DNA from 2 places in the Paenibacillus sp. FSL W8-0187 genome. Region 1 is predicted to be linked to the other one. Evidence: riboswitches for the same ligand, from Rfam matches in the RefSeq annotation. Region 1 holds a riboswitch; the other holds the start of a gene.
What was found. Region 1 has a riboswitch for cobalamin ahead of MKY48_RS23540 (1-propanol dehydrogenase PduQ). Riboswitches for the same ligand answer to the same signal wherever they lie in the genome.
Positions count from the first base shown of each region.

Region 2: linked by a shared signal. The riboswitch ahead of MKY48_RS27150 (ABC transporter substrate-binding protein) and the one ahead of MKY48_RS23540 (1-propanol dehydrogenase PduQ) in region 1 are both predicted to bind cobalamin.

Region 1 is NZ_CP150206.1:5,218,343-5,221,875, reverse strand. It holds gene MKY48_RS23550 (DinB family protein) at 1-107, shown strand, start outside; gene MKY48_RS23545 (DinB family protein) at 153-695, shown strand; adenosylcobalamin (AdoCbl) riboswitch at 889-1,042, shown strand; gene MKY48_RS23540 (1-propanol dehydrogenase PduQ) at 1,501-2,643, shown strand; gene MKY48_RS23535 (BMC domain-containing protein) at 2,874-3,230, shown strand; gene MKY48_RS23530 (EutP/PduV family microcompartment system protein) at 3,243-3,533, shown strand, end outside.
Region 2 is NZ_CP150206.1:6,009,095-6,012,627, forward strand. It holds gene MKY48_RS27140 (ABC transporter ATP-binding protein) at 1-87, opposite strand, end outside; gene MKY48_RS27145 (iron ABC transporter permease) at 84-1,130, opposite strand; gene MKY48_RS27150 (ABC transporter substrate-binding protein) at 1,127-2,131, opposite strand; cobalamin riboswitch at 2,389-2,591, opposite strand; gene MKY48_RS27155 (histidine phosphatase family protein) at 2,744-3,533, opposite strand, start outside.

The sequences.
Region 1 (3,533 bases):
GAAACAAAACGATTGCGGGATTAGTGCTCATGCCGGCGACAAGGCATATTTTTCTGCACTTGAATAAATCGATACGACTGAAACAAAGAATTCAAAAGTCCAAATAGTGAGGCTGGGATGCTATTTATTTTAACAAGGGAGGTTGTGCTAGGATGTTGTACGATTTGCCAGGCGAAGAGAATATGTCAACGATCGTGGGAATGTTATATAGCGCTGTCAGAGAGAACAGCCAACGGCTAAAGTCCATATCAGAGGGCATGGCCCAAGAGGAAATAGACTTCAAGGGACCTTGTGACAATTTCAATAGTGCCGCTCAGTTAATAAAACATATCATGTACGTCGACCTGAACTGGGTATATAGGATTAAAGGTGAGGCGCTTCCCCAGTCATTCATAGATGAATACGGCCCAATGATCGATGAACATAACAGGCTGCCGATGGTCAAAGGAATGTCTCTGGACACGCTTATATCTAAATATGAAGTTGTACTCAGTATGTTGAAGGATGTATGTACGCAGTTAACGGATGCCGATCTGGATCGCATCGTTACATTCGGACACGAGAATGAAAAGCAAGCCACCATCCGGTGGGGTTTATGGCATATGGCCGACCATAACCGTTATCATCAAGCCCATATTAATCAGCTTAGAAAGTGGTACTCTGAGCAGAAGAAGACATGGATCATGAATAAATGAATGGGAAAACCATTTCCTTGTTTGTCTTTCTGAGACAATTCACCGTATCTACGCTGCAGCGTTCGTCCCTTGGTCTGCCCGAGGCATTTTATTTTATTTGAGTTTCATTCGGTCAATCATTTTTTTAAGGTTTATATCGCCAAACGCGTCGTTTGTGCTATAATGATGTCGAATGGGCAACTATTCGCGTCATGTACAATAGAAAAAGTTATAGGTAATGGAAGTTTGGTGCAAATCCAACACGGTCCCGCCACTGTGATAGACCGAATGATCGGTCTTAAGTCAGGTCTTTTGCCTAATAACTTTGGAGAGACCAGTCATTTCGAGGCGAAAATGGCTGGTTTACAAGTCTAGTGACGTTTCTCGCCTCGCTAGGCTTTTTTTAATTGCAGCAGAGGCTGCCGACGATGTTGTCGGCCACAGCCGGGTGTTCGCCGCCGAATATATACAATGAGGTATAGCTCGCAAACGGGGAGATTCTTCAAGGACGAAGAAGCACGTGCACTATGGGGTGCATATCCCTTTTTTTTATTGATAGAGGTTGTTCCAAAAGTCCGCTTTTGATGACCGACCTTTTTAAACAGGCACTTATAAATTCGTGCCGTTAATGTGTCTGATCTAAGGACAAGTTCCGGAAGCGGTTGACGAAGATCGGAATGACGGTGTACAGTATATATGCAAAACTAAATGATAAGAAGCTGCACAATGGCGTGCATACATGATAACAAGCAAAGAGGCTTTTGAAGGGGATTTCCCTTTGAATGGCCTCTTTTTTTGTTGCAATTACTTCTTGGAGGTGCTTTACATGGATAAACTTTCGATTAAAGCCGACCTCTATATGGGGCAAGGCGCGATGGATCGTCTAACAGAGTGGCAAAACAAACGTATGTTCATCGTCACGGATCCATTTATGGTGAAGTCGGGCATGATTAACATGGTGTTTGATCGCCTGCACAGCAGTAACGAGCAATATGTTTTCAGCAATATCGTGCCTGATCCGCCGATTGAAGTCGTCACGGAAGGTGTCGAGGCGCTCTGTGCGTTCAACACCGATCTAATCATTGCCATTGGCGGCGGTTCTGCCATTGATGCCGCTAAAGCGATGAAGCTGTTTACGAAAAAGCTGCTTGACCAGCGAGATATCCCGTTCATTGCAATCCCGACGACAAGCGGGACGGGTTCTGAAGTTACGTCATTCTCCGTTATCAGCGACAAAGAAAAAAACATCAAATATCCGCTTGTATCCGATGACATGCTGCCGCAAGAAGCGATTCTCGATCCTGAGCTCGTCAAAAGCGTGCCGGACTTCATTACGGCCGATACCGGACTGGATGTTTTGACGCATGCCATTGAAGCGTATGTATCCACCAAATCCAATGATATCTCCGATGCGCTGGCGGAGAAGGCGATGAAGCTGGTCTTTGCTTATTTGCCGCGAGCTTATAAGGACGGAAATGATCTTGAGGCGCGTGAAAAAATGCATAATGCATCCTGCATCGCGGGTATGGCGTTTAATATTGCGTCTCTGGGATTGAATCATGGGATCGCGCATGTGGCGGGAGCCAAATTCAAAATTGCCCACGGACGCATGAATGCGATTCTTCTTCCGCATGTCATCGAATTTAATGCCGATTACAAGCCGGGTTACGGCAAGGAAGAAAGCAATAGAGCGGCGGTTCGGTATGCCGAAATTTCCAAAAGCTTGGGGTTATCCGCACCAAATGCCAAGAGCGGCGTCCGTAGTCTCGTACAGGCAATCAAACAGCTGCAGAAGCAATTGAATATGCCGCAAACGCTGCGCGAATGCGGTGTGGATCAATCGCTGTTTGGAGAGATGAGAGAGTCGATCGCCGAAGGCGCGCTGAAAGACGGATGCACGGCAACAAATCCACGCGTTCCTACGGCAGAGGACGTGCTTCAAATTTTGAACAAAATGTTTCAATTCTAAGATCGAGTCGAAATTTGACGGATTTCGTATTGACATCGCTTGCAATATTCAAATATAGTGAAAGTAACACAATGGCGTGTTGCATACAAATCAAAGCAAAGTGGCTTCTTAAAAATTCCGCATGGACTTTTAAGGGGCTTTTATTGTTTTTTTTGCAGGTTTTCTTATCAAAAGTGGACTTTTTGAACAACCTCTTTTAGTGTTTTCGATACGAGAGTGAGATGAGGAGTATGGAACAAGGAGCCGAGAAACAACGTGTGATTCAGGAGTATGTGCCTGGCAAACAGGTCACGCTCGCTCACATTATCGCGAACCCGAACCCGGACATTTACAAGAAGCTGGGACTCGGAAACGAAGCGCATCAGTCCATCGGCGTTATGACGATCACGCCAAGCGAAGCCTCCATCATTGCAGCGGATATCGCTACAAAGGCGGCTGGCGTACAAATCGGCTTTGTCGACCGTTTCAGCGGTTCACTCGTCATTACGGGCGATGTATCATCAGTAGAATCTGCGATCAGCGCAGTGCTGCATGGATTACAGAATATATTGGGCTTCTCGGCAAATACGAACATTACGAGAACGTAGGAGAAGCTTATGATGAAGAAAATTATTTTTGCCGGAAGTACTGGATCGGGCAAAACCACGCTGTGCCAATGGCTGCACGGTGAGGAGATTGCCTATAAGAAAACGCAAGCCGTCGAAAATTTCGATCAGGCGATCGATACGCCGGGCGAATGCATCGAGAACCGGTATTTATACAAAATGTTGTTAGTATCCAGTGTAGATGCCGATGTCATTGGGCTGGTTCAGGATTGCACGAAAGAAGACAGCTATTTCCCGCCGGCTTTTGCAACGGTATTCGCCAAGCCGGTTATCGGAGTGGTAACA
Region 2 (3,533 bases), 790 kb from region 1:
CCATTCCCCTTCGGCAATGTGAAGGTCCACGCCTTCAAGAATCGGCACCTTGCCATATGCTTTGCCAAGTCCTTGAGCTGTAATCATGATAGACCCTCCCTGCGCCGTTTTTTGTTCCGGTATAGCAAATACGCAAAGAATGGAGCGCCTATGAATGCCGTAACCACACCAAGCGGTATTTCCGTTGGTGCCAGTACGGACCGTGCCGCCGTATCGCACCAGACCATGAATATCGCGCCGCCCAGAGCCGACAGTGGAACAATGACGCGGTAATCGGAGCCGGTGATCAGCCGGATCATATGCGGTACCACAAGTCCCACGAATCCAATCACGCCGGATACCGACACGGCTGCGGCGGCGAGCAGGGTAGCAACGATGAGCACGCTGGTCTTCAACCGATCCACATTCAAGCCCATATGGGCGGCCTGCCGTTCCCCCAGCGACAAAATATTAAGCGCCCGCGACCTGCTCCATAAGTAGATAAAACCTGCGATAAAATACGGGAAAAGGATGGCCGTATACGACCATCCACGCATGCTCAGGCTCCCCATCGTCCAGTACAGGATCTGGTTTACCGTATCTTTGGACATGACCGTCAGAAAGGAAACGACGGCGCCCAGAAACGACTGCATCACCACGCCGGACAGAATGAGCCCGTGGATCGGCAGTTTTCCTTGATCCCTCGCCAGCAGCAGAACCGCCCATAAGGTGCCTGCTCCGGTCAGAAACGCTACAAGCGGCAGCGTGTAACCTCCGGCAAAGGAATATTCCATCCCGAAAAAAATCAGGGATGCTGCGCCAAGCGCAGCACCCGAGGATACACCAAGCGTAAACGGATCCGCCAGCGGATTGCGCAATACCCCTTGAAAGGCGGCTCCGGCGACGGCCAGGGAGGCTCCTACGAGCATCCCCAGCAATATGCGCGGCAATCTCACCTTCATTAGGATTTGCTCGGATGAAGCTTCCCAGCTCGGAACGATGGAATCGCCGATTCCCGGCAGCCGGTGCAGCAGCATCGCCCCAATCTCTCTCACAGGCAGGTGCACGGAGCCGATTCCGAGACTGACAACCAAGGTTAACAGTAATAGGATGATGCCGGCCGCACCGAATCCTGCAAGTTTTTTACTCATGGATTCATCAGTTCCGGATAAACGGCCTTCGCCACTTCCACCAACCCTTGCGTCACACGGGGACCAGGACGGCTGAGCAGGTTCGCATCCACGGATATGACCTGATCGTTCTTGATGGCTTCGATCTGATCCCAGCCGCCGCGCTCCTTAATCAGCTGATCCAATGTTTTCTTGGTTGCTTCATCAACCACATCGTCCGTGTACAGAATGACGTCGGGGTTCGCAGCAATAATATTTTCCTCACTGATTTCGAACCAGCCTTCCGCATCGCCGGCTGCGTTGACGCCGCCAGCTAAGGTGATGATCTCATCCATAAACTCACCCTTGCCGACGGTCCATCCCGGAGAGAATTCCACATACACTTTCTTCTTGTCTTCATCCTTCACGGCTTTCACGGCTTCCGTAACGGTAGCCAATTCCTGCTTCATCTGATCCACGACCGCTTTCGCCTCCGCTTGACGGTCCGTAATTTGTCCGATCAGTTCGATGTTCTCCATCACGGCATCAATGGTTTTCGGATCATTGACGAACAGGGTAACGCCAAGCTCACGCAATTTCTCGGCATTCTGAGCATTCATCGAAGCCGCAAATACCACATCGGCATCGGCTGCAATAATAGCCTCTTCATTCACTTGGAACCCGCCCAATTTAGGCTTGGATTTGGCTGCTTCCGGATAATCGTCATTATCGGACACGCCAACGATTTCCTCATCCAGGCCCAAAGCGAACAGTTTTTCCGTCTCGGACGGTGTCAGGGATGCAATTTTGGCCGGAGCTTTCTCAAACGTCATTTCAACCCCGGTTGAATCCTTAACGGTCAGCGGATACGTCGTTTTAAGCTCTTCGCCGGAACCCGCCGGCGCTTCGTTATTCTGCTCTTCCTGCTGTGCAGGCTGCGTGGTATCCTTCGGCGCCGCTTCTTTGTCTCCACAGCCAATCAAGGCCAGAGCCATCAGTATGGCTACTAGAAGTACGGACCATGTTTTGTTTAATGCTTTCATCTCTTGAAATCCCCCTATGCATAATTGAGAACCTGGCGCTTTCGAGTTTACATTCCTTCAACCGATCCTTACCGGGAGAAAAACATCAATCGTCATACTCCAAAGAAAAGCAAAAATCCCTGACTCCTCGTAAACAAGGACTCAGGGATTACGTTTTAACATAAGGACATCTGGATAACCGTTCACAGATAGCGCCTTAAACTTCCGCCCACACATGCTGCATGGGTCCGGCAAACGTAATCCTCTCCTCGAAGGACCGTCATTCATTCGCCGAGGGCAGGTCTCCTGACTTGCAGGCTGTAACGACTTCTCCGCCTTCCCAAGCGCTATGGCTCAGTGGCATATGAAGAAGTCCCTGCTTCACAGTGGCGGGACCGTGCCGGACTTGCACCGGCTTCCCTATTAACCCGGCAGAAGGCAACAACGCCTTCTATCCGGGACCCTCGCAAATAATATGAATTTATGTATGTTAGGCCAAGCATGGTTTCTCTGCCCAAAATTATAGGCGATAAACCTTCCTCTTACAACCGAAAGAATCGGTCATTTCAAATGCCTTATGATACGGATTTATCCCGTTATCGCCCATTCCGCACCGATATCATACGATTTCATTTATTCGCTTAACCGCACGCCTTCCCAGCGGTCTCCATCCCATGTCAATTGCAGCTTGAGCTCCTCGCCCGGTGACACTTGCGTTTCCCAGAATTCCGTATGCGGAAGGGTAGCTGCCGCGATCTGCCGGATGACGCCCCCATGGGTGACCACAAGCACATCCAACTCGGCCCTCTGTGTCCCACAACCATAACCGGCTGCCTCTGCCTCTGCCTCTGCCTCTGCCTCTGCCTCTGCCTCTGCCTCTGCCTCTGCCTCTGCCTCTGCCTCTGCCTCTGCCTCTGCCTCTGCCTCTGCCTCTGCCTCTGCCTCTGCCTCTGCCTCTGCCTCTGCCTGCACAAGGGTATCCGGATCTTCCTCCACATGCAACAGTTCCTTCAAATCCAAATACAATCCGGTCAAGAATGCCTGAATCCGGGAACAGAACGCTTCCCAGCTCTCCCCATTTGGCGGCGCAACTTCTGCGGGGTTATCAATCCAGCGCCGATAGGAGATATCCGACTTCAAGTCCTCGTAGGTGTTCCCCTCCCAATCCCCGAAATCGAGCTCACGCAGCCGCGGATCATACTCGACACCTGGAATAAACCTGCCCGGATCTTCATCATCAGGAATAGCGGACTTTGTTGAATCCGGTAAGATAACATTCAGCGTCTGCCTGCATCGAAGGAGATCACTGCAATAGATCCGGACGAACTGCTTGGTACAAAACCTTTCCCGCAGCGGGAGGAGCTGCTGTCTTCCTTCCACCAGAATCCCCTGATCCTCGTGACCGAGATAACGGCGCTCCTCG